3 regions of the Vallitalea guaymasensis genome follow, and region 2 is predicted to be linked to each of the others. Evidence: riboswitches for the same ligand, from Rfam matches in the RefSeq annotation. Region 2 holds a riboswitch; each other region holds the start of a gene.
The links. A riboswitch is a leader RNA that binds a small molecule or an ion and turns the genes downstream of it on or off. The one in region 2 is predicted to bind cobalamin.

Region 1 (10,866 bases), 2.3 Mb from region 2:
TTTTTACCATAATCACAACGGAAAGGCTGTTCAATAAAAATATTTTCTCCTGATTTGCCAAGTATGCTTTTAATAGTAGATTTCATCTCTTCTGTTTTATCTGGAGATAAATTATTATAAGAGTATATTTTTTTCTTGTTTTTCATTCTTTCTTCTTCTAAGCCATCTAACCACGCTTTATAAGGTAGTTCAGCCAGCATTCGTTCCTTTTGAGTCATTTGATTCACCTCTAATAATATATTGTTTTGATAGTAGATTTAAACTTTTTTCAGTATATCATATTAAAGTTCTTAATTCTATATCTTTTAATTTTCGTATATATAAATAAATATAACAATGAGTATGCCTATGTTAAATTGTATAGTACTATAATAATATAATATTCTATTAAAACTAAAATTGGTATAATATTGTGTTAAATGAATGATTGATAAAAACAGAAACCATAAAAACTATATACAAATATATTTAATACAGCTATATTAATGATAAATACATACATAACAAAAATTAAAATGAAGGATGATAAATAAAAAGTTGCATAAATCTATAAAAATGTGTTGACATATTCCAGAATTCGTATATAATGAATATATAAATATTGAACATAAGTTACATGATAATCTTTTTAAATAAACATCTTTCATATTAATAAATACAACGATGTATTTTATTTTGTAGACAAAGTGGTCTATATACTCAAACAAGAGTATGTAGGCCTTTTTTTGTTCAGTTTTATGAGCATTTTAGGGAAGATACTAAGCTATGACTTAATGATTTTCCTAGTGTTAAAAAAGATTAGCTTGACCTATGTTCCACTAAAAGAAGGAGGTTGAAAATGAATAAAATAACCAAAATCGATATTATTACCAGGCCTAGCAAGGTGGAAGAATTAAAAGAAGCATTTAATGAAATAGGTATTACCGGTATGACATTTTCACATGTATTAGGATGTGGACAGCAAAAAGGTAAAACAAAATATTACAGGGGTAATAAATATAGTATTGATCTATTACCAAAATCAAAAATCGAGATAGTGGTTTGTGAAGTACCAGTGGAAGTAGTTGTTGAGACAGCACAAGAAGTACTTAGGACAGGGGAAATAGGGGACGGTAAAATTTTTATATATCCAGTAGAAAATGTAATAAAAGTTCGTACTGGTGAAGAAGGCGTAGACGCTTTATAAAATAAATATAATGATAGGAGTGGAATTTTTAATGGAAGAGATTAAGTTTATTTTGGATAACATATGGATTTTGATAGCTACAACATTAGTATTTTTTATGCAAGCAGGATTTGCAATGGTAGAAACAGGATTTACTAGAGCAAAAAATGCAGGGAATATAATAATGAAGAATTTAATGGACTTTGCCATTGGTTCAATAATGTTCTGGATAATTGGATATGGATTAATGTACGGAAAATCAATAGGAGGATTAATTGGAACTCCTGATTTACTATTTCTTAATAATACTGATTATACAGCACTTATATTTCAAACAGTCTTTTGTGCTACAGCAGCTACCATAGTATCAGGTGCAATGGCAGAAAGAACCAAGTTCATATCCTACTTGATATATAGTTTCTTCATATCAGTAATAATATATCCCGTAGCTGGGCATTGGATATGGGGTGGAGGATGGTTGAGCCAACTTGGTTTCCATGATTTCGCAGGTTCGACTGTTGTTCATTCAGTTGGAGGATGGTGTGCTTTGGTTGGAGCTTCTATCATTGGACCACGTATAGGAAAATATACGAAAGATGGAAAATCACGAGCTATACCAGGGCATAGTTTGACATTAGGTGCATTAGGGGTATTCATACTATGGTTTGGATGGTTTGGTTTTAACCCAGGTTCTCAGTTGGCAGCTTCATCGGGGGCAGATATAGCATCAATATCAAAAATCTTTGTTACAACGAACTTGGCGGCTGCAATTTCTGCTATTGTAACTATGAGTGTTACGTGGATAAGATACAAAAAGCCAGATGTTTCAATGACCCTAAATGGTGCATTAGCAGGACTTGTTGCAATTACTGCAGGATGTGCAGTGGTTACTCCAGTAGGAGCTGTCATGATAGGTATTATCTCAGGTGTGACCATAATATTTGGTATAGAATTTATTGACAAGATATTGAAGATTGATGACCCAGTAGGAGCTATTGGTGTACACGGAATATGTGGAGCATTGGGAACTATCTGTGTTGGTTTATTTTCAGCCGATGCAGAAGTTGGATTAGGTCTATTCTATGGAGGTGGAGTTAGACAATTAGGTGTTCAGGCATTAGGAGTAGTCACCGTAGCAGGTTGGGTAATCACAATTGCATTTATCATCTTCAAAGCAGTTGATCTGACTATTGGATTGAGAGTAAATAAAAAAGAAGAGAATATAGGATTAGATATAGAAGAACATGGTATAGAGAGTTATGCTGATTTTGAGATAAAGGTGATGTAATATACAAAATAAAGAATTATATAAAGCATAGCATTAGTAACTAATATAGTTATCAATGCTATGTTTTGTATAAGGTTACAATTGATATTATTGATTGAAATAAATTATTATTTTAATATATATGTCTATTGACAAAATTTAACCAAAAATATAATATATAATAATGGGAGGTAAAAATATTTAAAAAATATAAACTGAAATGCTAATCCTATGCTCAAAATTACTAGTAATAAAATAAATAACTAAAATTTAATGAATTATTGAAAGCTATTTAATAAGTAATAGTAGTGAAAGGATGAGACAAATGAAAATATTAAGAAAAATTTTTAGTAGTATATTAGTAATATCAATGTGTATCTCAATAAATATCATTGATATACAAGCGGAAAATTTATTAAATAATGGTATTATCTATAAGAATAATACAATTCAAGAAATCAAAGATAGATCGGAAATGAATGTTTTATTTAAAGATGTAAATATAACTAATCAATTAAGCGAAGTTGAAATTTCAGGTGTATTGTTATATGAAAATGAAATAGTAAATTTGTTGTTGTCGGGAAATATATATGATACAGTATTATCTTATCAAAAAGGTAATTCATTAGTTGTTAATTGTGCTGATACTGATAAATTTGATGTACTAAGTGTCATTATTGAAAAAAAGGCTAAAAGTGAATTGTTGTTAAAACCTAATAAGTTATATTCAAATCAACCAGTTATTAAAATGGTATTAAGAGATCGTAAAACGAATGATATTATATATATAGAAGATAAAATTAAAGATAATAAGCTATTTGAACGGTTATCAAAAAATGCAATAGCTACTAATGATATCTCTGAAGAAAATAAATTATTTGGGGAACTAAGTATGAATGAACAATGGTTTATTCCCTTTATAAGTAAAAACAGTAATTATACCAAAATTAATATAAGTGAAGATACAGAATTGATTACAGAAAAGACTAATAGTGATTTACAAAAACAATATATTGAAACTTATAGTACTGTAAAGTCTGTTTCTGTACCAGATATACCTTATAGTGATTCTATACCTTCTGATACATTTACTAAAGAAGGTAAAGTTTTTCTAGAAAAAGATTCTAATACTTATTTTGGGTATTTTAAAGAATCTAATGAGTGGCCAATAGGTAGTGAGAATATATTAACTAATTTCATTCAATGGGAATATCAAGAAGATTATCCAAGATCTAGTTCACAAGATGAAGTTTATTTAAACATAAAAGTACTTACTAGCAATACATATTTATATAATAAAAATGATAATAGTGTGAATTTATATGATAATACAAGTTATTTACAGCTTGATAATATTAATGTTGGAATATCTTCAAACGATGCAAGTAATGAGTTCTTTTATATGAGAAGATTCTATGGAGATACCGGAGGAACAACATATCATCCCATTAAAGCATTTTTAGGTGGATGCCCTTATGCATCAAATTTTTATTGGGCTTGGTCGGAATTGATAAATGACAAGAAACAAGATTTAAATGGCAGTGAAGAAACATGGCCAGCTTCAAGAAGCCAACAAGAGGCTTCTAATATATTTGGAAGCACTGGAAATGTTAATCGTGCTATTGCTGGAGAGTGCACAGAGTATTTAAGAAATGAAAGTCAAAATTTCAAAATTGAAGGGAAATTACATGACTATGGTACATCTTCAAAAAAAATATATTATCATCCTAAATTTAGTGTATATAGCAGAAATGGTTGGATGCAGTATAATGTTTTAGAAGAGACTATTCATTTTAATTATTATATCAGTTACTATAGATAAATATTATAGGAAGGGGATGTTATGATGCCCCTTCCTATCCTAAAAAAGTAGAAATATTTAAATTATTATTAATAATGATAGGAGATTTTTAATGAAAAGAGTTATAGGAGTATTGTTTATTATATCATTGTTAGTTAATATTTACTTAATTAATTCTTATTTAAAACTAAATGAAGTAAATAAACACAATATAGAAGAAATATATTTTAGTTATTATTTGGTTTTTGATGATATTGTTTCTAACTTTGATAATTATAGTAACTTAACAATAACAGAATGTGATAAATTAATTAGAAATGTTAATAAAGCTAAAATTTATGGGGAATTAATTTCATTATATGATAAAAATAGTGATCTTGAAGATATTTGTTTTTATTTAAATATTGGGTTTGGAGAAATATTAATAACTTTAAAAGAAGAGAATAATTTAGATAATGTAGAAAAAAACTATCAATTATTACTTCAACAAATTAAAGTGACACATGATAATTTGAAAAAAAACATAATAATTTATGATAACAGTGAAAAAACAGGTTATAGAATTAATAGAAAATATGATGATATAGTCTTTAAGAATATATATACAAATATCAGAGTAATGTTAAAAGATAATAAGAAATTACAATAAATTGATGTTAAATAACCATTATAAAAAATAAGATTATGAAGGAAAAGATAATATCTTGAAATGATATTATCTTTTCCTTTAGACAGATATATTTTTTAGCGGATTTTTATATCTATTAGAATGCATTAATGGAATGAAGAATGGGCAATCATTATAATCATCCATTAATATCCTAACATCAAGGTTAAAAACATCATGGAGAATCTCCTTAGTGATGATACTCTTTGGATTACCTTGCTTATATATGTCTCCATCTTTGATGACAATAATTTTATCAGAATATCTAGCAGCTTGATTAAGGTCATGTAAAACCATTACAATAGTTAATTTCATTGTATGATTAAGCTTTTTAACCAATTCCAGTACTTCAAATTGATGATTGATATCTAGGTATGTAGTAGGTTCATCCAATAATAATATATTAGGCTTTTGACATAGAGCCATAGCGATCCATGCTCTTTGACGTTCTCCACCAGATAGAGTGGTAACTTGTCTATCTTTTAGGTGTTCCATCTTAGTCAATTCTATTGCCCAGTTAATTATATCAATGTCTTCTTTATGAAGTTTGGCAGTCCAATCAAGATGTGGATATCTCCCATAACTAACAAGGTCAAAGACTGTAAAATCATCAGGTGCATTAGGAGATTGAGGTAATATGGACATTTCTTTCGCCAATAACTTGGTATCCATCTGAAAAATTGAATTACCATTAAGGTATACATCACCATATTTAGGCTTTAGATTTCTAGATAATGCCTTTAGTAAAGTTGATTTACCACAACCATTTGTACCGATTAACGTGTTTATGGAACCTTTTTTTATGTTTAAAGAAAGGTTGTCTATTATGTTGTTTTTGCCATAGTTTATAGTTACTGAATTAGTTCTTAACACGATTTTTCAAACCGCCTCTCAATAGGAATATAAAAAATGGTGCGCCAAGCATTGACATAACAATACCTACAGGTATTTCTACAGGGTCCATAACTATTCTTGCGATTGTATCACAAAACATCATCAAAGATGCTCCCAGTAAAGCACTTGCAGGAAATAGATATCTATAGTCAGAACCAATTATAAGTCTTGTTATATGAGGTACAATCAATCCTACAAAACCTAACAAACCAACATTACTTGCTGAGCTGGCTGCCAGTAATGAAGCTAAAGCAATAAAAACTTTTCTTACTCTCTCGATTTTTAGTCCTAGTCCGGTGGCTATTTCATCACCAAGCATCAATATATTTAATTTCTTGGATAAGAAGAAAGCTAATATCAATCCAAATAGTGCGTAAGGCCATAGAGCATAGAAGTCCTTCCAAGTCTTGGCGGCTAAACTTCCTACCATGAATCCTAATGCATTTTGTACTCTATCTGGATAGAATATAAGTATAGTATTAATCCAAGCTCCCAAGAATGAGGATACTGCTATACCTGCTAATATCATTCTAAGTGGTTTAATACCATTCTTCCAAGATAGTATGTATATAAGCATAGTTGTAAATAATGCAAATGCAAAAGCAATTGGTGTAACAAGGAAATCATAGTCAGGAAAGACTACTAGAATAAAGACTGCGCCCAATCCTGCCCCAGAGGATACACCAATAGTATTAGGTGAGGCTAGGGGGTTTCTCATTACCCCCTGCAAAATGCCTCCAGCCAAAGACAAACATATACCAACAGTTCCAGCTACAAGTGACCTTGGAACTCTTACTTTCCATATGATATTTCTATTGACACCTGTTTCATCAATAAATATAGCTTTTAATATTTCTGGAACTGATATCTTAAAAGCACCTAAACTAATACTGAAAAGAAATGATATGAAAGTAATAATTAGCAAAATTATTAGTACGGTAATCTTATAAGAATGTCTGTTTTTTAAATCGTTCATTATTTAAATACCTGAGGATATAATATTTTAGCTAAATATTCAAATGCTTCAGGATATCTTGCATTAGGCTTGTAATGGAATAAATCTGATGGAAGATAGTGTACATTACCTTCTTTTACTGCTGTAAGTGTAGCCCATGCTTCATTTGATTCTAAGTCATCATTTATACGAGTTTTAACTTTTTCAAGATCCCCCATAGTAACAACTAATATTACATCAGGGTCTTTTTCAAGGATTTTTTCCAAACTAAAATCTACTTTTGAACTATTTTCAACTGGTGAGTCAGTAATTATATTGTTAGCTCCAAGCATCTCTAGCATGTTTCCTACTAGACCTGTTGAAAGTTCTGCTTTTACATATTTTGTAGAACCGAATAAAATAAATACATCAGGTTGCTCTTCTTTTTTAGCTTTTTCACAGATTTTATTTACATTTTCCTTGAGAGCTTTTACTTCTGAATCGTAAATATCATCTCTACCAGTGATTTTTGTAAATAATCTTAGTGCATCATTAAATCTTTCGTAAGGATTATTACTAACATCGACATATGCACATTCTATATTATTGCTTTTTAATATATCTTCCATTTCTACGTGTTGACTTCTAGTAGAACTTAGTATAACTAGGTCAGGTTCTAGAGATAATACTTTTTCAACACTAGGTGCGTTTACTTTACCAACTTGTTCAATATCTTTAGCGGCTTCTGGAACATTAGTTGAACCGCTTACTCTAGCAATGGCTTCTCCACCTGCTAGATACCAGATATCAAGAATAGAATTCATAAGTACAACAACTTTTTTTGGATTTTTAGTGATTGTTTGTTCATTACCCATTGGGTTTAAATATGTAATAGTTGTGTCAGTATCTTTGATTATGAATTCTGGTAATTCTTCTGAATTTTTATTGACAGAGTCTTTTCCTGAATTATCTTTTGTTGTTTCTGAATCTTTTTCTGTATCCTTATTTTCATCAGTTGTTTTTTCAGTGCTGTCTGGAGTAACAGTAGTTTTTGATGAATCCTGTTTTGAACATCCACTGAATGAAGTAACGGTCAATATAAAAATCAATAAAATAGCAACACGTTTCATATTTTTCATTATTAAGTCCTCCTAGAAAATCTTTTAATAGTAGCTTGTATTAATTCAATAGTTTTGAAGGTTTATCTTCCATGAAAATAAGAATAGCTAACGGTTTGTAGAGATAGTAAAAAATAAAAAAACTTACAACTATCAGTTGTAAGTTATATTAACGAATTAAATAATTTATAATAAGATAAATTTATTAATCAATTAATGTAATCGTATCTTCCCACCGAAGTTAGTTACATGGATTTTAAAGGCAGGTTTCCTGACTCGTAGCTCAATTTACTCTCTTAATCTTCCCAGTTTCCCAGTGATATATCTAAGATTTCATCCCTACTTACAGTAGCGGGGGCTGTAGAGGATTCACACCTCATTCCCTATTATCTTTTAATGTTGGACTTTGTTTGAACAACATTATAAAGCACCCTTAAATAACTATTAAATTTTAAAGAAATAGTATCATAGTTTTGTAGTAATGTCAATGTGATTTAGAGTTGTAATGCATTATAAAAATAAAATTATGTTGTGCAGGTAAGTCAGAAAAATTATTTTGTTCGGACGTGGTATTTGCAAAATAGTATATGTTATTTTCTTCTAAAATAGAATGATACATTAATGATGTTTTATTGACATGAAGCTACAGATGATTTATTATTAGATTAAATTGAATAATGATTAGATAGCGATGTATGTTTGAGGATATTTTGGATATCTTCAAAGGGAATCAGGTTGGAATCCTGAACGGTCACGCCACTGTGTAAATGATTTCTGTTATATTATGGAAGTTATTGAAGTCAGAGTACCTATTTAATCTTATACACTTACGTTATTTTACGTAAAAACTTTGCGAGGGACAGAGGGTGTAACTATTTATTATATTATTAATAAATATTGTATATCATGCTCTTATCTCGTTGTAGGTAAGAGTTTTTTATTATATTTAAGTTGAATTAAAAGGAGGAAGTTGTTGTGGAGAAGAAAAAAGCGATATTGGTTGCGAGTTTTGGAAGTAGTTATGAAAATGCAAGAAAAGAGCAGATAGAACCTATAGAAAAGTTGATAGAAAATACTTTTACTGATTATAAGGTGGTACGTGCATTTACATCCAATATGATAATTAGAAAGTTGAAAAAAGAAGGTATTCATATTGATACACCAGATGAAGCTTTGAAAAAATTAATTGAAGAATTTGAACATATAATTGTTCAACCAACCCATATAATACCAGGTTTTGAATATGATAAGATAAGAACTATAGTAAGTAGGATGAATCATAACAAGAATGTACATATTTCACTTTCACAACCATTATTATATCATAAAAATGATTATAGAGCGGTTATAGAAGCATTAAAGACTTATATTCCTAAGGTAGAACCTAATGAAGCGGTTGTATTACTGGGTCATGGTACAGAGCATTATGCTAATACCAGTTATTACTATATGCAATATCTTCTTGAAAATGAGGATTTACCAGTATTTATGGGGACTATAGAAGATGGTATAGAACCAGTTATAAAAAGGTTGAAAAAGGGTAAATACAGTAAAGCTGTTCTAATGCCGTTCTTGGTTGTTGCAGGAGATCATGCACACAATGATATGGCAGGTGACGAGGAAGATTCATGGAAGAATATATTAATTGCTAACGGTATTGAGGTTAGAGCAATAACTAAAGGATTAGGTGGTAATGAAGCCATTAGAAAAATCTATCTTAATCACTTGAAGGAAGCAGTGAATAACCAATGAGTGCTAAGGCAAAACCTAGATTAATTATATCAGCACCACATAGTGGGACAGGTAAAACTACTCTTACCATAGCATTAATGGCTGCATTATGTAAAAGAGGGTTAAAGGTACAGCCTTATAAAGTAGGACCTGATTATATAGACCCAGGATTCCATGAAGTGGTAACTGGCAGACCCAGCATTAACCTGGATGGGTGGCTTTTAGAAGATAATGTTAATAAATATTTATTTGATAAATATAATAATGATGCAGATATAAGTATAATTGAGGGTGTTATGGGATTATATGATGGGTATGGCAGTGAGCCTATGCTTGGAAGTACAGCTCATATATCCCATCTATTGAAATCACCAGTAATATTAGTGATGAATGTAAAAGGAATGTCAACAAGTGCCGCGGCACTAGTTCATGGTATGAAGACTTTTAGAGATATTCCTATAAAAGGGGTTATAATCAATCTTCCAATGTCAGAGAGACATTATGAAATATTGAAAGAAACTATTGAAATAAATACAGATGTCCCTGTAATAGGATATCTGCCAAAACTGGATGAAGTGAAACTGGAAAGCAGACACTTAGGACTTATTCAAAGTAGTGAAATAGATGATATAAAATCTAAGATTGATAGACTTGGAGATATCATTACTGATACTATAGATATTGATAAGTTAGTTGAAATAGCTGGAAGTACAGAACCATTAGAAGATATTGATAGCGTTAAAACAAGTAATCAGTACCATGTACATATTGCAGTAGCAAAAGACAAAGCGTTTTCATTTCATTACAATGAAAATATAGAGATGTTGAAGGAATCAGGAGCGAAAATCCATTATTTCAGTCCCTTGAAAGATGATAAATTACCTGATGAATGTGATGGAATATATTTAGCAGGTGGTTATCCAGAAGTATTTGCTAAAGAACTGTCAAGCAATACTAGTCTAATGGAAGATATTAGAAAGAAAGCTAATGAGGATATTCCTATTTATGCAGAATGCGGAGGTTATATGTATCTTCATGAGACTATAACCAATCTGGAAAATGAAACATATAAGATGGTAGGGATATTCCAAGGTGGAGCGTATATGAAGAAAAGACTTCAAAACTTTGGTTATGTTTCTGTAAGGGCTGATAATGATACTCCTATATTCAATAAAGATACAGAATTCAGAGCACATGAATTTCACAGGTCAGTTGTTGATAGAACAGTTGAACCTACGTACATTACAGGTTCTAAGAAGGATAAGAGATGGCATTGCGGAAAACTATAT
Region 2 (10,866 bases):
ATAAGCTAATTGTATATTCTAGTGTTTCTACATTAAAACAGTTTGTAATATAACGTCTTAACTGTCTGCTACTTACATTATTATATTTCAGAAAATTTTCACTTGAAATTCTTGCATTAGATTTAACACTATTACCTGTAATCTGTTTTCTTGCACCACGAGGTGCTAAAAAATGTGTATCAGTTGATAAACTATTAAATTTTACATTAATCGACTGTGTATCTTTTGGTACAGAAATAAAATATGCTCCTAATGAAGATGGCATATCTCCAGTTTCAGTAATTTTCGTCAATGTTAAAGAAGATTCCTGAGATAATGTAACTGATACTGGATTTAGTTCTTCAGCATTGGTATTTATAGCTACCATATTAAAGCATATAATTAATACAATTAAAAATGAGATGAAAGATATTTTATTATAGTATTTCATTAATATTCACCTACTAGTAGTTTTATTATTCAGTAAGGGACTCTAATGAGTCCCCTAAAACATTATTTTTATTTATACTTCTGGATAAACGAATTTAAATACTGTAATATAAGGAGATTCTGCACCATTTTGAGTAATGATTTGTACATATTTAATATCTCCTCTAGCTAAAGTTAATGATAACTCATATGGTGTAGTATCATCACAAGTTACTTTTGTTCCATTAACATATACATTATCAGCGATACTATAAAGTTCATATTCAACTATACCATCTTCTAATGTAACAGTCTGAGTACTCATATTACTTGTAGTAACAGTTAAATCAGTCATGTAGTCAATAACTGTTGGTAAACCTGTTACCGCTTCTCCATCACCTGTACCAGTAGCTTTTTTAATACCACAAACTTCAGTAGAGATTTCACCGAATATACCATTCATAGCTGCAGCCCCTGTATAAATACGTACAAAACGAATATTATCTAGATTAACAGGGTTTCCGTTTGCATCTACTGCCCAGCTGATATCAATAGGGTCTCCTCCGCCTGTCCCATTAATGTAAGTATTATAATTAAAAGTTGAAGTAATTGCAGCTACTCCATATGGATTATATGCTATTGATTTATCTCCGCTACCATTAGGGTGAACATCACAATAACCGAAACCAAAACCAGTAGTTGTGTTAGTAGATGTAATACTGCCAAGCATTGTACCTGTTAATGTCAACTTGTTATGTGAATCATTATAGTCTGCAAATGACAATTTGTTTGTCTTGTCTAAAGCAGGGTTACCGTTTCTTCCTGTAAAGTAGTTACAATTAAGTGGGAACCAGCTGTGATTATGGAAAGTATTTTTTGTGATTGTTCCAGTTGCACTACCAGTATAATTAATAGAATCTAATTTCCCAAGATTATTTCCTGCTTCTGTATATTTTGTATTATCATTAGGATTAGGATTTTCATAAGTTAAACTAAAGTTCTTTTTAGTAGTATTTTCATAATATAATGAACCTGCAATATCATACCAAGTATCAGGATTTCCCTGACTATCAGCTTGTGCTACTTGAATACAACCTGGTTCAGAGTTATTCCAGAAAGCATTACCATATACTATAAAATCCACACCATATTTATTATTAGGGTCGTTATCAATATTTTTCATATCAAATACTGTATATCCACCAAAATATCCTAGTGATACACCTGTAGATGAAACATTATCTGCCATTAATTTAATACCATCTGTACCTGAAAGATAGATGTCTCCCCATCCACCAACAGTCACACCTTCATTAGTAAACTGACCAGGAGCAGGTAAAAATGCGTAAACAGATGGATCTCCTGCAACGATAGGAGCATCACAAGTGAAGGCAAAATCGTATATTCTCTCTGCACCATTTTTTGCAACTTTAATCGAGAAACTGTGATTTCCTGCTGTACTTGCAGAAATTACATTACCTGCAAATGAAATATTGGAATCAGTAGTACTATAAGTTACTGTTGCATCACTTGCCATAGCAACAGGTTCTATAATGAAAGTAGCTGGAACAATATCACTACCTGTAGTTGATATCAAAGTATAGCTTGGTACATAAGGATCAAAAGGAGCAGATACTGCTACACTTTCATTAAAAGTTACTTTACTAAGAAGAATATCATTATTGATAGAAGCATTAATGATAGTTTCTCCCAGAGCTACTTTTTCAGTAGCTTTCACAGCATTATCTGAACCATTTAGTGCATTTACTGCGCTACTTGTATTGATACCAAAGGAATCAGCTATAGCTATGACTTTTTCTAATCCTTCATTTAGCTCTGTTGTATAAGCATCATAATCAGCTACAACTTCTATAGGCATATATGTACTAATACCGCCAGTACTTTTCATTTCAATACCAGCATAATCTGATAGCTTTACTGGTGTTGTTAATGGAGTACTTAAATTCTTAGGATTAACTGTTACATTTGCATTTCTAACAAATGGTACACACATGTTAATACTTTTTTCTAGTCCTTTCCAAGTATATTCTTTACCATTTAGAACCTTAATTTTACCATCTGCAATTATTAAACTATAATCACTAATTGTAGCTAGTACATCTGTCTGATAGTTGTTAATAGTGTAATACTGTATATATGCATTGTCTGGAACAATACAACTGCCAGGTGCTACAGCTCCCATTTTTCCATTAATCTCATATAATACTGTCCATGGATAGCTTTGACCTGTAATACGAGTATATATACTTTCTACTGTGTCTCCGTCTTGTGTATTTACTGTAGGATTTGGATTTGTTGCACCTGATAAATAAACTTCTACATTTGTAGGTGCTGCTGCTTTTGCAGTAAGAGGCATCATTGTAAGAATCATTGCCACTGCAAGTAAGATTGCACAACTTTTTCTTTTGCTTCTTGATAAAATCATTTTCTTTCCTCCTCGAATTTTGTTTACTTAGTCATATGTTCCGTGCACTAAAAAGGACACTCCTAAGAGCGCCCTGACATACTTGGTTTAGAACATAAAGATTCCACCTATTTATGCCTTCCAACCTCAGGGATTTGCATTACATTTTAACAAACAGAGTGAGAATATCCCGACTTAGCCATTTGCCACTTACAGTGTGGTTTTCCTACTAAGACACCTTCCCGATTATTCCACAACTAAAATGGAATTCTCAGTGGTATATTGTCCTTTCGTTGACATTACGGTTGCTGAGACAGTGTCGGATTTTCACCGAAGAATATTTAATATTCACTCACAACTAATTATTGTGACCTTCCTCTCAAACTGCCTTTATTAAATTTTTTTGTAAATACCTACAGTAGTACACTTGATACATATACTATTAGGTCCAAGAAAAAGCAAAATAATATTTTCTCTTTCTCGACAGCTACATTGTAACATTTTGTTTGATTAATGTAAATAGTTATTATAATATATTTTAACTATTAAAAAATAACAGATAAATATTAATTTATATACTATTCTAGTATATTTTTATAAACCATATTATGTTTATAACTTAAAATAAGGTCATTGAAAACTTAGATTTCCAATGACCTTATTTTATATTACATTGTACGAATTATATACATTCATATTTTCTACTTATCACCTAACATTACTTTATTAACATCATATCCAATTGACCAGGTATACTAGGAAATTCTACAGTTGATATAACGTCTTTATTATATAATGCTATTTGCTTTTGATATGATATTGGTATGTACATTGCACTTTCATGTAATTGTTTTAAAATACTATCATAACAATTCTTAATTTCTTTTTCATCATTTATAGAGAATAGCTTTAATATTTTTTCATCTAAATCCTTTTTATTATCTAACCCTTGCTGTGCAGGATTGTCTAGACTATAACTCATCATACCACCGATATATGTATGTGGATCATATGGAGCTGCATAAGTTGCATTGAAAGAAAGATCAAAATCACCTTCAAATCCTCTTGAACCCCAAACCATTAACTCAACACCATCTAATTTTACATCAATACCTATCTCTTTCATTTGAGAAGCAAAAACTTGAGCAATACTTTCTTCTGCACCTCTACCTGTTACATACATAAGATTTAATGAAAGCTTATTACCATCTTTCTCTCTGATTGTTTTACCTTCTGGTAATGTCCATCCTGCTTCATCTAAGATCTTACAAGCTTCTTCTTTATTATATTCGTAAGGTTCCACTTCTACATCACAGTAAGTTAATGATGGATTTAATATTGTATCCGCTTTGTTTTCTATATCTAATAGAACTGTTCCTATAATAACTTTTTTATTAACTCCACATAATATGGCTTTTCTTACATCCATATCTTTTAATACTTCATTAGCTGTATTCATTAAGATACTTCTAGTTTCTGATTCACTTTCTGAGCAAGCTGTTCCAATCTTTTTGTTATCAGTAAACTGTGCATAAGCTTCATATGATAATTGTTTTGCACCATATATAAGGTCAACATCACCACTTTGTAATGCCATAACTCTTGAATCATGATCAGGTATTACTTTTACTATAACTTTTTTATAGGCTGGTTTATCTCCCCAATAATTTTCATTTACAGTAAACACATATTGCTGATCTTTTATAGCCTCTGTTAATACATAAGGTCCTGTACCAACACTACTTTTTAGGATACCAGCTGTATTACCATCATCTGGCATGGAATTAGGACTAATCATTCTTATAGGAAACTGAGAACACATATCAAGAGTTGCAGCGTAATATGGCTCTTTGTATACGAATTTTATTGTGTAATCGTCTACCACTTCAACTTTATCTAATTTTCCAATAGCTCCCATCCATGAGAATCTATCCGCATTTAGTAGTATTCCATCCATGTTTTGTTTTACTGCTTCAGCATTCAATGGAAGCCCATCTGAAAATTTCACATCTTCCCTTAGTTTGAAAGTATATTCTTTTCCATCAGGAGTAGCTTCATAGCTTTCTGCTAAATTAGGTACTGCTTTTTTACCATCATATTTTAATAATGATTCATATACAAGCCCTAAAATTTCATGACTGTATCCATCTTCTGATGTAAGTGGACCAAAATTATCTAGATCGCTTGCCCAAGCAATAACTAATTCATCTTTTTGTGCATCATCAGTAGCTTTTCCTTTATTGTCTGCATTATCTTTTTTAGCTGTGTCATTAGCAGCATTATCATTTGATACAGATTTTTCATTATCATCAGATTTTGAACAACCTGCTAATGATAATGTAAATAACATTGTTATTAGTAAAATACTTATAATTTTCTTCATCTTGTTACTTCCTTTCTTTGTCCTTTACATATTTAAATAAATTGAACTTAAACATCTATACACTCTTTTTAATAAGTTCAATATATTTTAGTTTTGGTACTGCCTCTATTAGTTCATGAGCGTAACTTGTTTTTAGATTGGAAATATCATTGGAATGTATTACATCTTCAACAACTATCCCTTCCTTAAGAATAATAATATGAGATGTTAAACTCATAGCGACACTAATATCATGTGTTATGACAATAAATGTAATGTTATAATCCTCTTGAAGTCTTTTTATCAAATCGATTATATTATTTTTTATTTCCGGATCAAGACCAGAAGTTAATTCATCAAGGATTACTATTTTAGGATTACATATGATTGCTCTTGCTAAGTTGATTCTTTTTTGCTGACCAGTACTAAATGCATGGGGAAATTTTTCTCCATCTTCTTTATTAAGATCAACAAGTTCTAATATTTCTTTTACTTTATTGTATCTTTCTTGTTTACTCAGCTTTGTAAAGTTACAAAGAGGTTCGGCTATAATATCTTTTACCTTCATTCTAGGGTCAAGACTATTCTTGGCATCCTGAAAAACAGGTTGTATATCCTTCCTGTAATTCTTCCAGTCATTACTATTGAATTCATTCAATGACCTTCCTTGGTAAGATATCTCAGCTGTATTTTCTTTGTAAAAACCTAATAGAATATTAGCTATGGTAGACTTTCCACTACCACTTTCTCCTACTATCGCTGTACTTTGTTTATATTTAATTTGAAAACTAACATTATCAAGTACTGTGTTGTTTCCATACTTCCTGCTAAGATTCTTTATTTTAATCATATACTTAATTCCTTTAGCATTTTAATAGTTAATTCTTTTTCTGGATTAGTTAAAATTTTCTCTGTGCTTCCATACTCAATAAGCGTACCCTCTGATATTACCGCTATATGATTAGCTATTTGACTGATAATTCCAAAGTCATGGGATATGAAAATAATAGTTACTCCATATTCTTTATTGATTCTTATGAATTCTGACAGAATCTTTTTTTGGGTTATGGTGTCAAGAGCTGTTGTTGGTTCATCTGCCACTATCATTTTACTTCCAACAGCCATTGCCAGAGCTAACATAACCCTCTGTAACATACCACCACTCAATTCATAACAATAGCTTTTATATACTCTTTTCGCATCTTTTAAATTAAGTTTATAAAACCAATCAATTGCAATCTTGTCAGCTTCTTTTTTACTTACCTTCAAATGCTCCCTGAGAGTTTCTCTGCAATGTGAACCTATAGTAATAACAGGATTAAAAGCAGTCATAGGATTCTGCATGACATAAGATATCTCTTTCCCTAAAAAAGCTTTCATCTCACTTGGAGAATAATATTCCCCATTCCATCTAACTCTGCCATCAACTGTTAATTGTTCTGAGGTCAGTAATCCTGTAGCTCCTTTGAATGTCAAGGTTTTTCCACTACCTGATTGACCTGTTATTGCAAGAATCTCTCCTTTTTCTACAGATAGATTAACGGAATCAACCAAAGATCTATCTGCATTTTTCACTATTAAATCTTCAATTACAAACTGATTCATTTACTCCTCCTTTTCTGTGGTCAAAGATATCTCTCAATCCATCACCTAATAAATTAAAAGCCATGGCTGTAAAAAATATAAACAGTCCAGGATAAAGCATCAACTCTGGGTGGGTAAATATACATTTTCTATTTTCATTGAGCATAGCTCCCCATTCAGGAATCTCTGGACTTACTCCAAGACCTAAGAATGAAAATGCAGAAAGCTCTAATATTACACGTCCCATCCCAACACTTACATATACAATAAAAGCAGGTAAGATATTAGGTATTATATGCCGTAAGATTATCTTGTAACTCTTGGTACCAGAGGCTATAGCAGCTTTTACATAACCTTTGTTTTTCTCTTCTAGCACATAACCTCTGACGAATTTTGCATACCATGCCCATTGAGATATAATCATAGAAATCATAAGATTACCAATCCCTTTTCCTAATATACCAATGAGGACGAGAACAAAAATCATTTGTGGAAAAGCCATGATCACATCACAGACAGCAACAAAAGCCCGATCATATTTCCCACCGTAATAAGTAGGAATCGTTCCTACTAATAGACTGATAACAGAAATTGCTCCTATTATGACAAAAGATACCAAGAGTGAGTATTTAGTTCCTACTGCTATCCTTGTCAGTACACATCTTCCAAAGCTATCTGTACCAAGGGGAAATCTTGTTGATAATCCTATGTACTTATCTGCTGATGATACTGCATATGGGTCATTTGGTGAAACAATAGGGTAAATGACACCGAAAACGATTATTACTAAAATGATTATCAGACCAACTTTACACTTTTTGTTTTTTATAAATTTCTTTATCATAATAAACTATTTTCACCTACTCTTTTGTCTAATTTCATCGCTACTACATCTGATATTAAGTTAACAAATACAAAACAAAAAGCAATTATGACAACATATGCATTAATGGCTGGATTATCTCTTGTAAATATAGCATCTATACCATATCTGCCTAATCCTTTTATTGAAAATACTGTCTCTATGACTGCTGTACCTGCTAAGATATTACCAATATTCTGCCCTAGAAGAGAGATCAAGGATACACTTGAACTTTTTAATATATGCTTTAACATAATCTTGGAGGTAGATATTCCTCTTGCTCTTGCATATACAACAAAATCTTCTTCTACTCTTTCTAATATATTGGTTCTGACCATTCTGGTATACGTTGCTATAAACGGTATAGCCAAAGTAAAACTAGGTAGAATATATGAGCTGAAAGAATCGTTGAATATAAATGGTAATATCTCTAACTTGATAGAGAAAAGGTATATCAGCATAAATCCAATCCAATAGGAAGGGATTGACATACCCATTAATGTAATTACTCTCACGACCTGATCCACTATCTTATCTTTTTTAAGTGCAGACAATATTCCCAGTAATACAGATAAAAACAACATAATCAACACTGCACCTAATACTAATTTAAAAGTCCTTGGACAGCATATTGTTATTTCATCTATAACAGGTTTACCTGATACGAATGATTCTCCAAAATTAAGTGTAAGAGCATTTTTCAACCATAACAGGTACCTTACCCCTAGTGATTTATCAAGACCTAATTTCATCTGTATCTTTTGAACCGTTTCTTCTGTAGGAGGCATCATATGTTTGTGGATATATGCATCCGTAGCATCTATTGGTGATAAATTAAGTAAGGTAAAACATAACATAGTAATAGCTAGGAGTACTAATATTAATAAAACAATTCTTTTTATCAGGAATTTGGTAATCTTTAGTTGCTTCGTATTGTCCATTTATTTACTCCTAACTGACGTTCCCATAAGGAACGATATATACCGTCTTTTTTAGTTAGTTCTTCATGAGTACCTTTTTCTCTCAATTGTCCTTGGTCTAATACTAATATCTGGTCTGCATCAGTTATAGATGAGAATTTATGAGCAATAGTGAATACTGTCTTTCCTTTTATCAACTCAGATATTGCTTTTTGTATCTCCACTTCATTGATAGGGTCTACACCGCTTGTAGCTTCATCTAAGATAATGATAGGTGAATCTTTTATAATAGCTCTTGCTATTGCAATTCTCTGACGTTCTCCTCCTGACAAGGTAGAACCGCCTTCTCCTACCATCGTGTCGTAACCATTAGGTAGTTTATTAATAAATTCATGACAACATGCTAATTCTGCAGCTCTTATAACATCTTCTTTTTTAGCATTTTCATTTCCATATATTATATTGTTGTAAACTGTATCATTGAAAAGATAATTATCTTGGAATACCACAGAAATATATTTCATCAGTGTTTCTATTTTATAATCATATATATTTCTTCCTCCTATTTTGATATTACCTTTATCTATGTCCCAGAATCTCATCATGAGTTGTATTAGTGTGGTCTTACCACTACCTGATGCACCCACAATAGCTGTCGTAGTATTCTCTCCCGCTTTAAAAGAAAGATTTCTAATTATTGGCTCTTTGGTATAACCAAAAGTTACATCTTGATATTCTACGCTGAAGTTATCTGCCCTAACATCTTCCTTTGGTTCTTTGAGAGGACTGAATTTCATTAAATATTCCAATCTATCTAGACTCACCTCCATAGCTTTTAATGTTCCTGAATAAGAAGATAGAATTTCAAAAGGTTGATATATATGTACTCCAATAACTGCAAACATAAGAAATACACTAAAATCAATTTTGTTATTCATCAATAAATAAGTTCCAAGTGATAGAACGACACCAAAGCCAAGGTACATGAATAATGCATATCCTTGTAGTAATGGAATCACTTTAGCATCTGCCTTAATAGTCTTATTAGCAAATTCTTTAAATACACCTTTCATCCGTTCCGAATGATTTCTACCATTATTATAAGCTTTTACTGTTGCAACTCCCTGTGTATACTCCACAGTATTGTTTATCAAATAACTTTCTGCTTCTATTTTTGTATTAGCTGATTTTATATACATCTTATGGCTTACTTTGTTAATCACAAATGAAATTGGAAATCCTATGAAGAAAGCTATTGTCATAGGAATGTTCAATATCCCTAGAAAAACGATTGTGATGACAAGTATTGTTATACTGCTTATAACTTTAGAAACCAGCTGCATAGCATATAACTCTATTTGTGTAAGTTCATTTGTGACAATTGCATTAATTTCTCCTAAGCTTTTACCAACAAAATCTCCCATTGGAATTTTTTTGAGAAATACCGCTATATCTTTTCTTTTTTGAGCAATAACTTCATATCCAACACTACTGATTGCAGCTGTTTCTCTGTAATGAAGTATAAACTGTATTAATATGCTTATTGCGAAGGTCACTGTGTATATCAATATATTAGAAACTGTCAACTCATCATTAATCATGTCTCTTATAAAAAACAACATGAAAAGCAGTGGTGCACAAGAGAATATACTTTCTAGAATTCCTAACAATATTCCCTTTTTTACTTTTGATTTATACTCACCTGATAAATGCAAGATTCTTTTTATAGAATGAAACATATTAACTTACCTCCTTTGAACGGATTTTGAAACTAAGGGATTCTTGATATTTTGTATACATATTTTCGTATAATCCATTCTCAAGTAATAATTTTGAATGAGTTCCCTGCTCTTTTATATGTCCGTTTGAAAGTACTATTATCTTATCTGCGTTTTCTATAGTTGATAATCTATGGGCTATAACAAGTACTGTTTTGTTTTTTGCAAGATTAGATATAGCCTTCTGAATCTCCATTTGGTTCTCTGCATCAGATGAAGCAGTAGCTTCGTCTAAAATAATTATAGGTGCATCTTTTAATATGGCTCTTGCTATAGCTATTCTTTGTTTTTCGCCACCAGATAGTTTTACATCCGTTCCTCCTATAATTGTATCTAAGCCTTTTTCCTCTATCAGCTCAGTACATGATGCCAGTTTTGCCACTCGCATAATTTCTTTATCCGAAGCATCTGGTCTACCCATTTTAATGTTATTTCTAAGGGTATCATGAAAGATTATTGTATCTTGGAAAACAAAACTTATATTATCCATTAGCTGTTGAAAAGGTATATTCTTAATATTTATACCT
Region 3 (10,866 bases), 160 kb from region 2:
AGATGGTTTGACTGAAAACGATATGCAGAAAATAGCAAGAGAGTTAAACAATTCTGAAACAGCCTTTGTTTTTTCTTCAGATACAGCAGATTATAATGTTTATATACGTTATTTTACTCCTACTAAGGAGGTTCCAATATGTGGGCATGCTACTATAGCAGCACACTATGCATTGGCTGTTGAAAATAACCTTGATACTACATGAATTAAACAAAAGTCAGGAGCAGGGATTCTACCAGTTGATATAATCAAGAAAAATGATGATTATAAAATAGTTATGACACAGGGAAAAATAGAATTTGGTATGTATATTGAAGATGAAAATAAGAAAACTCTATTATCAGCTTTGGGAATTAATGAAAATGATCTATTGGAAAATTGTCCTATTCAAATTGTTTCAACAGGTCACTCAAAAGTTATGATAGGCATAAAGAGCAACACAATATTAAATCAACTGAAACCCAATTATAATGCACTCTCTCAGTTGAGCGAAATCATAGAATGTAATGGATATTATGTTTTTACCCAAGATTCAAAAGATGAAAATAAAGCAGTTACTGTATTTCAATCAGAATTAATAATATAATCTTAGTATTAAATGAGAAAATATATATTTTAAAGGGTAAGGTGACTCATAGCGGGTCATCTTTTTTTATGGAAAAATGGGTAATTTTTTGCTTTTGAGTATTTTATATAAAAAAATATGGTTGACTTATTGTTTATACTGTATAATAAAAGTATAGGGAAAGACTACACTAATTTACAAGAAAATAGATACACTTCGTGATGCATAGGAGGAATTATGGAATTAAAGCTATTTGGATTTATACATGATGTGACGAATTATTTAGAAGATAAAGCAGATGATTTGGAAATAGCATCAAATGAAATAAAAGTTTTTCTAAAAGAATTATTAGAGGTAAGTACCGATGGTTACTTGAACATCAATAGAAGAGTAAAATCAGTTCCTAGTTTAAAAGAAAAGATTATCAGAAATAATTCCTATAAGGAATATGATTCCCCAGAAGAATTTATATCCAATTTATCTGACTTGATTGGTATAAGAATAGAGTGCAGATTCATTGAAGACGAATATAAAATATATGAAATATTGAAGAGATGTTTTAGTATGTGCCACTCAGATGGATATTACTATAACTCCCTTAACAAAAACATTAGACTGGAACTGGATGGACCACAGCCCCAAAAACAAAAAAATGGTTTTGAAATATATAGGATAGATGGGGTCTATGAATATGATGATGAATTATTTAATTTTGAACTTCAAATAAAATCCCTTGTTAATGTGTTTTGGGGGGAAATAGAACACAAGATAATATATAAAAACAATAATTACACCATATGGGACAGTTTTTTCAAAGATATCATGGGGTCCATAAACGAAAATCTTTCTATGATAGATAAGCAATTACATATTATTGATGATCAATTTAAACAACTAAATACAATCAGTCCATCAGTTAGAAAAAATCAAATTGAAACTACTCTTGCAAAAATGATTTATGATATCTTTTCAATAAAGATAAAGAGTAGCATTGGTTTTATTGTGGATTTTAGAAAATCATGTGATACCATTATGAAATATATCTTCAGGTCCAATCATGCAGAAAACTTGGACGATTATAATAAGACACTGGTAAAAACATTTTCAAGACTCAATGATATAAGTGAGAATGAGATTGATTTTACTCATGAGATAGTATTTGAAAGAGAAATAGAATTAGAAGATGAATTCTCTAGAGTTATGGGAGAAACTATCATTGCTTCAATTAATAGTGATTTTCAATGGAATATCTTCTTTAGAGTATTATTTGAAATAGAGCTTGGTAATAATGTTGAGGATTTTGAAACATTCATCCAATTTATAAAGGAGAGGTTCAGTAAAAATAGAAGTCTATCAAAACTATATGTGTTATTTGAAGATAAACAAGCAGAGGAAATGATAGAGGATTTACTAGAAACCATTGTATATACTTTTAAGAAGATTGATTCCATAAAGTTCATTTACGATACAAGCATAGAGGAGATAAATCATACACTAAGGTATATAGTTGGACTTATATGTAAAAACATTCAAAACTATGAGGATTGGTTAGAATATAAAGAAATATATCTGGAATATTTTCAGGTTAAGATTCTATCCATATTTGATTATAAAATTGAAATGTCAAAAGTAAAGAGATTCTTGAAAAAAGCTAAGACGGAATCAAGTATAATAGGAATTAGTGAAGATATCTTAGGATATACCCATGAATTAGAATCACTATCTTTAATAGAAGCGGATAAAGCCTTGAAACTTTTCAAGTTATAACATGATAGAAATGTATAGTATAACATATTCTTATCTCAATAAAACGCCCTGATGGGCGTTTTTTAATATCTAATAATAAAAATCCACCATTTAGGTAAGTATTACTTATTTTAATATTGAAAATTATTACATATTTAAAATATGTATAATTAAATTATAATATTAAAGTTAGTACTATATTTAACATTAAAATGTATATTAATAATAGTATTTATACTAAAAATATTAAAAATAATACATTATTAACACAAATCTACAAATTATTTAAAAAATTAATTGTATAATGTATTAATGAAAGGGGTGATAGAAGATAAATGTAAAATGACATTTCTAGATACATTCAAGTTACAAGAATCAACATAAATTATGTTCACATATATATTAAGTTGAAATGTAACCGGCAACAAGTAGGTTATATTATAAAGTAATAATTAGAATAGGGAGGAAGAATGAATGAAAAAAATTTTAAGTCTATTATTAGCAGCATGTCTAGTTATATCTACTACAATAGTTAGTAATGCAAGTGATTTGGGTGTATATCTTTTAACTAAGGAGTGCCCTCAGAATATACATAATTATGTTAATAATAATATTAACAATTTCCTAAACTCTAAATCCAATGAAGGTGAAATTAGTTTAGAAGATATTACAATAGGACAGGTATTCAGTATAGAAAAAGAAAATGTATCCGATCTTGATGTGTTTTATTTTCCTGTATTTCAAAAAGGACATCTTAAATATACATTTAGAGTGTATGAAGTAGATGGAAATATTACAGGTATATTATCTCCTTATTTAGTAAAGGAACTTTTAAGTGTTAGTGGTAAAACAACAACAAATAGTCCTGCAAGATTAGCTATGAATAATGGAAATGTAGTAACAGTAATTAACGATAAGATTACTACAATTAAAAAGGACCCTCTAGGTAGAAGGGTTAACAATTACTCAATAAATAATGAAAACTATAGTAATATTACAGTAAACATAAATGAAAAAAATGATAAAAATATTATTAAAGGTTTACATACTTCAAAAAGACAATTATTCTCTTTGGATAGTGTATCTTCTAATAATCTATCTCTTGATTTAGCTGAGACTCAAGGGCAACAATCATGGTGTTCAGCTTTTGCTGGAGCTGCAATAATTAGATACAAGACTCATACTAATGTATTCGCAAAAGATATAATGAAATATTATCATCCAAATAGTGAAAAATTAGAAGACGAGTATATCACTAACTATCAACTTATCAGATATGCACAGAGGAAAGGTCTTTACCCAAGAAGGAGATCATATACATTATCACTTAGTTCAGTTGTATCACAAATAGACAACTCTCAGCCAATGTATATAGGATGCCAAGGAAGAGGAGATTACGAAGGAGCTAGACATGCATTAGTGCTTAGAGGTTATGATAAAACTAACAACACTTATTCAATATGGAATCCTTGGTATAAATACTATGAAACAATGCCAATGGATACAAAAGTATATACAGTAGATCCTTCAGCAAGTTTTAAGTGGGATACTACAATATATGATTGGAGCAAATTATAGATCCTAATGAATAATAAAGTAAAAGGTAAAAGTAAAATTGTTAAAAAACCATATGTAATGTATGACAGCAACCTATATGGTATATCTACAGAATTGCCAAAATCATATCCATATAATAATATGCTGGAATCAATAACATATGTAGGAACAATTAGTGAAACAATTAATAGTTGTGAAATGCCAACACAAAATTTTCAAGCAAATAAAGATGGATATAAGAATGCAAAAGTTTATGTAGATGAAGATGAGAGTAGAATCTATCTAAGATTCAACGAAGGTCTTGAAAATGATGAATTGGTAAGATTTGATAAAGATAATAAAGCAATATAGAATAGATAATTTATTAATAACTATTGTGTTCTTTGATTTTTGAAGGTATAATGTTAGTGACATACAAAGTAAGAAAATTAAAATTGAATATAAATATATTAAGGTGCCTTAGCAATAAGGAGAATAGGAAAGTCAGTTAAAGTCTGACACGGACCCACCACTGTAAGTAGTAATGATGTTATGTTTTATACTACGAGTCAGGAGACCTGCCTTAATATTGTTAGATTAGTCGAAAGGGGATAAAATTCGTACTTATCATTTTAGTTGCTTTTATAAATGGGTTAAAGGCTCTTAACGTTTGTTAAGGGCTTTTTTTATTAAAAGAATTAAATTGTTTTATATCCTCTTTCACCAAATTGTTTTAATGTGGAGTCTCTATATTAGGATAAGGAGTCCCATATAAAATATAAAAATAAGGAAGAGGAGAAAACAATGAAAAAAAGAGCAGTATTAGTAACTTTTTTGGTTCTCATTATGATGATTACAGGATGTAAGAATAATCAAGACATAAAGGCGGACCAAAATCTACAAGAAGAACAAAAATCAGGATCAGCAAATGTAGATAATGGTGCAGAAGATAACACAGATTCAGTGAAGCCGGTGAATGAAGAAGTGTTAATTGACCAATCCAAAGAGATTGTACTAGCAGGAACAAGGAATATTGCACCTGGAGAAAAAGATGCCTATTACTGTAGTTCTGCATTGATGGTATGGGAACCACTTATTACAAAAGGTTCAGATTATGGTCCTAAGCCAAAACTTGCAGCAAGTTATTCTGCAAACGAAGATTATACTGTATGGACATTCAAGTTAAGAGAAGATGTCAAGTTCCATGATGGAGAAGTGTTTAATGCAGATGCTGTCATTGCTAATTTTGATAGAATGAAACTAGGGAAAAAGTCTTCAAGTTTTTATGGGATGGATATTAACAGAACATATCCAGGGCTGCTTGAAGTGAATAAAAAAGATGATTATACAATAGAATTAGTCTTTGAAAATCCTTTGCCAACATTGGATTATTCAATGACTGATTTTGGTAGTGCTATGTTCAGCCCTAATAATTTTGATGAGGAAGGTAATTTCAATGGTTTTCCTATGGGAACTGGACCTTTCAAATTAACTGAAAATGTTCTTGATGAGTATTGTGTAATCGAGAAAAACAATGATTATTATGGTGAAAAAGCATTAGCTGAAAGAATTAAAATAAAAGTTATCCCATCACCTGATACACGATTTGCTGCATTAAAAGCAGAAGAGGTAATGGGTGTTATCGATCTTGGGGCTATTCAGCCTGTGATGGCTATGGAATTAATAAAAGACAATCGATTTGGCATATCACACACACCAAGTACAATTACCCATTACATACTTTTGAATGGTAACAAAGAGCCTTTTAATGATCTAAGGTTAAGACAGGCAGTCAGTTTATTAATTGATAGACAATTGATTATTGATAGTTTTTATGCAGGTTTAGGTGAACCTACAGTAAATGTACTTAATGCATGTACTCCTTTCTATAAAGAATTTGATATTGAACATGATGTTGAAAAGGCAAAAAAATTGGCAAAAGAAGTCCTTGGTGATGAAAGAGTGAAGGTTTCTTTCGTTTTAAGACAAGGTGAGCTGGATAGATACCCAAACAAAGAAGAAGCTCAGTTATTGCAGTCTCAACTTAGTGAACTGGGAATAGATGCTGAGATTACAATTCTTGAAAGTTCAGCATGGAATGATGTGGTTAAGGCTGGTGATTTTGATATCAGCTTAAAGATAAAAGGATTATCCAGTGCTGAGCCAAACACTCTGTTTAAAACTATGATGAAAACTGACAATGGATTAAATAAAAGATGGAATTTTGGCTATTCCAATAAAACAGTAGATACATTAATAACTGATGTTGAAAACGAAACAGATATGGATAAGCGTAAGGAAATATATAAAAAGATTCAAGGGTATTCAGTCAATGAATTTCCAGCTGTTCCATATTTTAATGATGTGAACTTAATTGCTTACAACAAAAAAATTGAAGGCTACGAAGCTATGTATTACGGCGTATCTCTTGAAAAGACAAAATGGGCTGAGTAATGGGTAGCTATATATTAAAGAAGATGCTAAATGTGATTCCTGTACTTATAGGTATCACATTAGCAGCTTTTCTACTAGGTGTATTGTCTCCAGGAGATCCTGCATATATTTCTCTTACAAGGGATGGTATAACAGAACCTAGTGATGAGGAAATAGAAGAGAAACAACATGAGCTTGGTTTGGATTTACCTGTACATAAACAATATTTTAATTGGTTAAAAAAAGTGATTAAACTTGATTTTGGACAAAGTATATATACTGGGGAATCCATTGGAGAAGAATTAGCGAGGAGATTACCTATTACTCTTAAGCTTGCAATGTATGGTTTTATACTTACAAGTATGTTTGGTATATTGATAGGTGTCATCATGACATTATTTAGAGGCAGTTTTATAGATAGTTCTTTAAGATTCTTTTGTACACTTATATCATCTATACCAAATTTTTGGCTTGCAATAATTCTTATTACCATATTTGCTGAGACATTACAAATTTTGCCAACAAGTGGTTATGAATCAGAGAAATCATTGATTTTACCTTCAATTGTTGTATCCCTTACAAGTATTGGTTTTATTGCAAGGCTTACAAGAGCCAGTTTTCTGAAAGTATTATCAAAAGAATTTATTGTACTTGCAAATGCTAAAGGGCTTAGAAGTTATACTATAGGAATCATCCATATATTTAAAAATGGAATTATACCAGTTTCTACTTATCTAGGCTTATATTTTGCAGCTATTCTAGGTGGTTCAAGTATTGTTGAAAGTATTTTTGCCCTTCCAGGAATAGGCAGTTATGCTATTGAATCCATCTATGCAAGGGACTACTATGTTATTCAGGCATATGTCATATTGACAGGAACCACCTATATACTCGTGAACTTAGGTCTTGACTTATTATATTTTGCTATAAATCCTAAAATAAAAGAAAGTGAGTGCTAATATGAAAATAAAAATACCTCTAAGTGTTTTGATACTGATTATTTTATTGAGTATATTAGCACCAATAATTGCTCCATACGACCCCTTGGCAGTAGATATGAAATCAAAATTGGAACCACCAAGCCAGACACATCTGCTGGGTACAGATTCTCTGGGGAGAGATACCTTTAGTAGAGTATTGTATGGTGGAAGACAATCCCTTTTACTGGCATTGATTGCAACCATATTATCTATGTGTCTTGGTATAATCATTGGCGCATTAGCAGGATATTATGGTGGTGCATTAGATTCATTCATTACATCTGTTTCAAATATATTCATGGGATTACCAGGGACAAGTATTATGATTGCTCTAGTAGGTATACTTGGACCATCCATGAGAAGTTTGATTATAGCCATTGTGGTCAATTCATGGGTATCATTTTCAAGGCTTATAAGAGTAGAAGTCATGAATGTTAAGAATGAGTACTTTATTGATAATCTCAAGAATATAGGAGGGTCTGATTCACTGATTATCTTAAAGCACATTTTGCCTAATATATCTGATAGCTTGATTATTGTTTTTGTATCAAAGATAGGCGGGGTTGTGTTAGGGGTTGCCGCTCTTAGCTATTTAGGATTAGGTCTAAGTCCCCCACAACCTGATTGGGCTATTATGATTAATGATGCAAGACCATATTTTAGAAGTCATTTACAACTGGTTTTAGCACCAGGGTTTTGTATTATAGCGTTTGTATGGTCAGTACATAGTATAGGTGACGGCATCAGAGATAGAATGGATGTAGGAGGACTTAGGAATGAAGACTTCTAATATTGATATAACTAATCTTAGTGTTACCTTTGATACTAAATATGGAAAAGTACAAGGTGTTGATGATGTAAGCATCACTTTTCCCAAGGATGTTGTGACAGGAATAATTGGTGAAACAGGAAGTGGCAAATCATTACTAGGTATGTCCATACTACGCTTATTGTCCAATGAGGCAATTGTTACAGGACAGTGTTTTTATAATGGACAAGATCATATGAAACTATCAAAGGCACAAATAAAAAAAATACGAGGTAGTCAGATCGGGTTTATTCCTCAAAATCCAGATTTATCACTAAACCCCATATTGACCATTCAAAGACAGCTCATAGAATCCTTGTTGACCCATACCAACATAAGTAAACAAGAGGCAAAGGAAAAAGTCAGATCATACTTAAAACAATTTGGCTTCAAGGATATTGATAAGATAATGAAATCCTATCCCTTTCAGCTTAGTGGAGGCATGAATCAGAGGATACTATGTATCATAGGTATTATCTGCAATCCTGATTTTGTTATTGCTGATGAACCTACAAAAGGTCTTGATGCCAAACTTAGAAAAATAGTCTATGAAAACCTTATAAAAGTAAAGAAGAATTATACATCAAGTATGATTATCATAACCCATGACTTGTATTTTGCAGGAAAATTTTGTGATGAAATCGTTGTTATGTATAAAGGGCAGGTTGTTGAAATGGGATATAGCAAAGATGTGATTAACAATCCAAGACACCCCTATACAAAAGGATTGATAGGTTCAACAATTAGAAAAGGCATGGTACCAATTAATCCCCCAGATAGCAAGGAAAATACGTCCAAGTGTAAATTTTATACTAGATGTAACCAACGTAATACCAAATGTATAGATTCAACGATTGAGATGAAAAGAATTCCTGGTGGAAAGGTACGATGTTGTGCATATGATTAAAGTAGATAATGTATCCATGAGATTTAAGAAAAGAGAAGTATTAGAAGATATTAATTTTACTGTTGAATCGGGGACTAAGGTTGGAATCGTTGGTGATAGTGGAAGTGGCAAATCTACATTAGCAAGGCTGATTACTGGACTTGCCATACCCAGAAAAGGTCAAATCTACCTTAATGGTGTAAAAACAACAGAATATAGAAGAAAAGAAAAGAGCAAGGTGGTGCAGATGGTTTTTCAGCACCCTCAAAGCAGTTTTGATGAAAAAAGGAAGATAGGTTATCAGTTAGAAGAAGTTGGACGTATTCACCATAGAGATTATAGTAAGGAAATCAAGAGGTTACTTAATGTGTTTTTAGTGGATGCTAAGTTAATGGACCGTTATCCATATCAGATTAGCGGGGGAGAAGCACAGCGGCTTTCAATTATCAGATGTTTGCTACTCAAACCTAAAGTATTGATTATGGATGAACCTACATCAATGCTGGATGTATCTGTTCAAGCAGAGATTATTGATTTTCTCCTAAGGGTTCAAGAAAAAGAGAAAATGACATTTGTTTTTGTATCCCATGATATTGAATTAGTAAGTCATGTGTGCGATAAGATTATTATTATTGACAACAAGCAAATAATAGAAGAAGGCACTATAAAGGAAGTTATTGAGCAACCTAAAAGTACCTATACAAAAAATCTAATCGAGAGTTTTGAATACTTTTACTGATGGAGGTTTTGATGAACAATAGTTTATATATAAGTCAATTGAAGAAGGATACTAATGATATGTGGCGAGAAACACTTGGATGCAGCGGTGAAATTGCTTATAAAAGAGCTCATGATGATAAGATAGAAAAGGAATTTTGGGAAAAGTATTCCCTTATTTACGATACCATTCCATCATTGTATGATTACTGGCCAGAAACTTTTGACAAGTTAGTTGATATCATTGGTACCCAAAAAGACGTTATAGAATTTGGAGCAGGAACAGGCAAATTTACATTACCAATGGCATTAAAGCAAAAACAAGTTACAGCTATTGACTTTTCAAAAGATATGCTACAGAAGTTACAATGCAAAATTGGAGATTTAACCAATATTCATACGGTTCATGGAAAAATAGAAGATATGGAAAACTATAACGTGGATAGTGTATATTCTGTAAATGCTATATATAGGATATCGGATATGAAAGTAGCTATAAAAAAAATACGTTCTTTTGCAAGAGAAAAAGTGGTTTTTGTATGGACAATGCAGCGAAGTAAATATGATGAAATATTGAATAGTACCAACAAAAAAGGTATTCTTCGTCGTCAAGAGTATATCCATATCATGAATATTCTATATGACTTAGGTATTGATGGCAATCTGGAAATAATGGATGTTCATAAAAAGATTAAGATTGATAACATTCAATCCAATTATGAAGAACTGAAAGAAATTGCTGGAAGTTATGATTTGGATGCTGATTATCTGATAGATACCTTTAATCAACGTGTTACCAATGAAAATGGTATTACATACTATCAATGTCCTCAAAAAGTAGCATATATTTATTTTGATGGATGTGCCAATTGTAATTGAAGTTTATTGCCATACTAAATAAACAGTATCATTGCATAAACGATATTGACATTCATTTTCAAATGTGATAATATAGCACCGATATATATCAGTGCTATATTTTGGGAGATTATCAAAGGAGGTTGACATGAACTTAAAAAAGGTTACATTTGGATTAATTATGATATGCATGATGTTCAATTTATTTTATATGGTTGCTAGGGCTTCATATGGTGAATCTAATTTTAATAAAATAGATGAAATAGTTAAAGAACATATAGGAAATGATGTGCCAGGAGCGTGTGTCATAGTCAAGAAGAATGGGGAAACCATGTTT

Region 1: it holds a riboswitch for cobalamin, as region 2 does, so the genes downstream of both, HYG85_RS17300 (ABC transporter substrate-binding protein) here and HYG85_RS03265 (hypothetical protein) in region 2, are expected to answer to the same signal.
Region 3: it holds a riboswitch for cobalamin, as region 2 does, so the genes downstream of both, HYG85_RS04005 (ABC transporter substrate-binding protein) here and HYG85_RS03265 (hypothetical protein) in region 2, are expected to answer to the same signal.

What each region holds. Positions count from the first base shown of each region.
Region 1 covers NZ_CP058561.1:4,036,209-4,047,074, forward strand. The annotation lists gene HYG85_RS17265 (sugar O-acetyltransferase) at 1-218, opposite strand, end outside; partial or broken gene HYG85_RS17270 (P-II family nitrogen regulator) at 845-1,186, shown strand; partial or broken gene HYG85_RS17275 (ammonium transporter) at 1,218-2,435, shown strand; gene HYG85_RS17280 (hypothetical protein) at 2,758-4,254, shown strand; gene HYG85_RS17285 (hypothetical protein) at 4,346-4,882, shown strand; gene HYG85_RS17290 (ABC transporter ATP-binding protein) at 4,961-5,773, opposite strand; gene HYG85_RS17295 (FecCD family ABC transporter permease) at 5,760-6,770, opposite strand; gene HYG85_RS17300 (ABC transporter substrate-binding protein) at 6,770-7,867, opposite strand; cobalamin riboswitch at 8,091-8,296, opposite strand; cobalamin riboswitch at 8,531-8,677, shown strand; gene HYG85_RS17305 (sirohydrochlorin cobaltochelatase) at 8,822-9,598, shown strand; gene HYG85_RS17310 (cobyrinate a,c-diamide synthase) at 9,595-10,866, shown strand, end outside.
Region 2 covers NZ_CP058561.1:725,279-736,144, forward strand. The annotation lists gene HYG85_RS03260 (S-layer homology domain-containing protein) at 1-430, opposite strand, end outside; gene HYG85_RS03265 (hypothetical protein) at 503-2,854, opposite strand; cobalamin riboswitch at 3,020-3,168, opposite strand; gene nikA (nickel ABC transporter substrate-binding protein) at 3,552-5,216, opposite strand; gene HYG85_RS03275 (ABC transporter ATP-binding protein) at 5,272-6,045, opposite strand; gene HYG85_RS03280 (ATP-binding cassette domain-containing protein) at 6,042-6,800, opposite strand; gene HYG85_RS03285 (ABC transporter permease) at 6,781-7,623, opposite strand; gene HYG85_RS03290 (ABC transporter permease) at 7,620-8,582, opposite strand; gene HYG85_RS03295 (ABC transporter ATP-binding protein) at 8,561-10,300, opposite strand; gene HYG85_RS03300 (ABC transporter ATP-binding protein) at 10,302-10,866, opposite strand, start outside.
Region 3 covers NZ_CP058561.1:888,485-899,350, reverse strand. The annotation lists partial or broken gene HYG85_RS04025 (PhzF family phenazine biosynthesis isomerase) at 1-586, shown strand, start outside; gene HYG85_RS04020 (GTP pyrophosphokinase) at 803-2,332, shown strand; gene HYG85_RS04015 (C47 family peptidase) at 2,786-3,889, shown strand; gene HYG85_RS04010 (hypothetical protein) at 3,896-4,219, shown strand; cobalamin riboswitch at 4,304-4,447, shown strand; gene HYG85_RS04005 (ABC transporter substrate-binding protein) at 4,652-6,301, shown strand; gene HYG85_RS04000 (ABC transporter permease) at 6,301-7,239, shown strand; gene HYG85_RS03995 (ABC transporter permease) at 7,241-8,050, shown strand; gene HYG85_RS03990 (ABC transporter ATP-binding protein) at 8,037-8,975, shown strand; gene HYG85_RS03985 (ABC transporter ATP-binding protein) at 8,968-9,693, shown strand; gene HYG85_RS03980 (class I SAM-dependent methyltransferase) at 9,705-10,550, shown strand; gene HYG85_RS03975 (serine hydrolase) at 10,678-10,866, shown strand, end outside.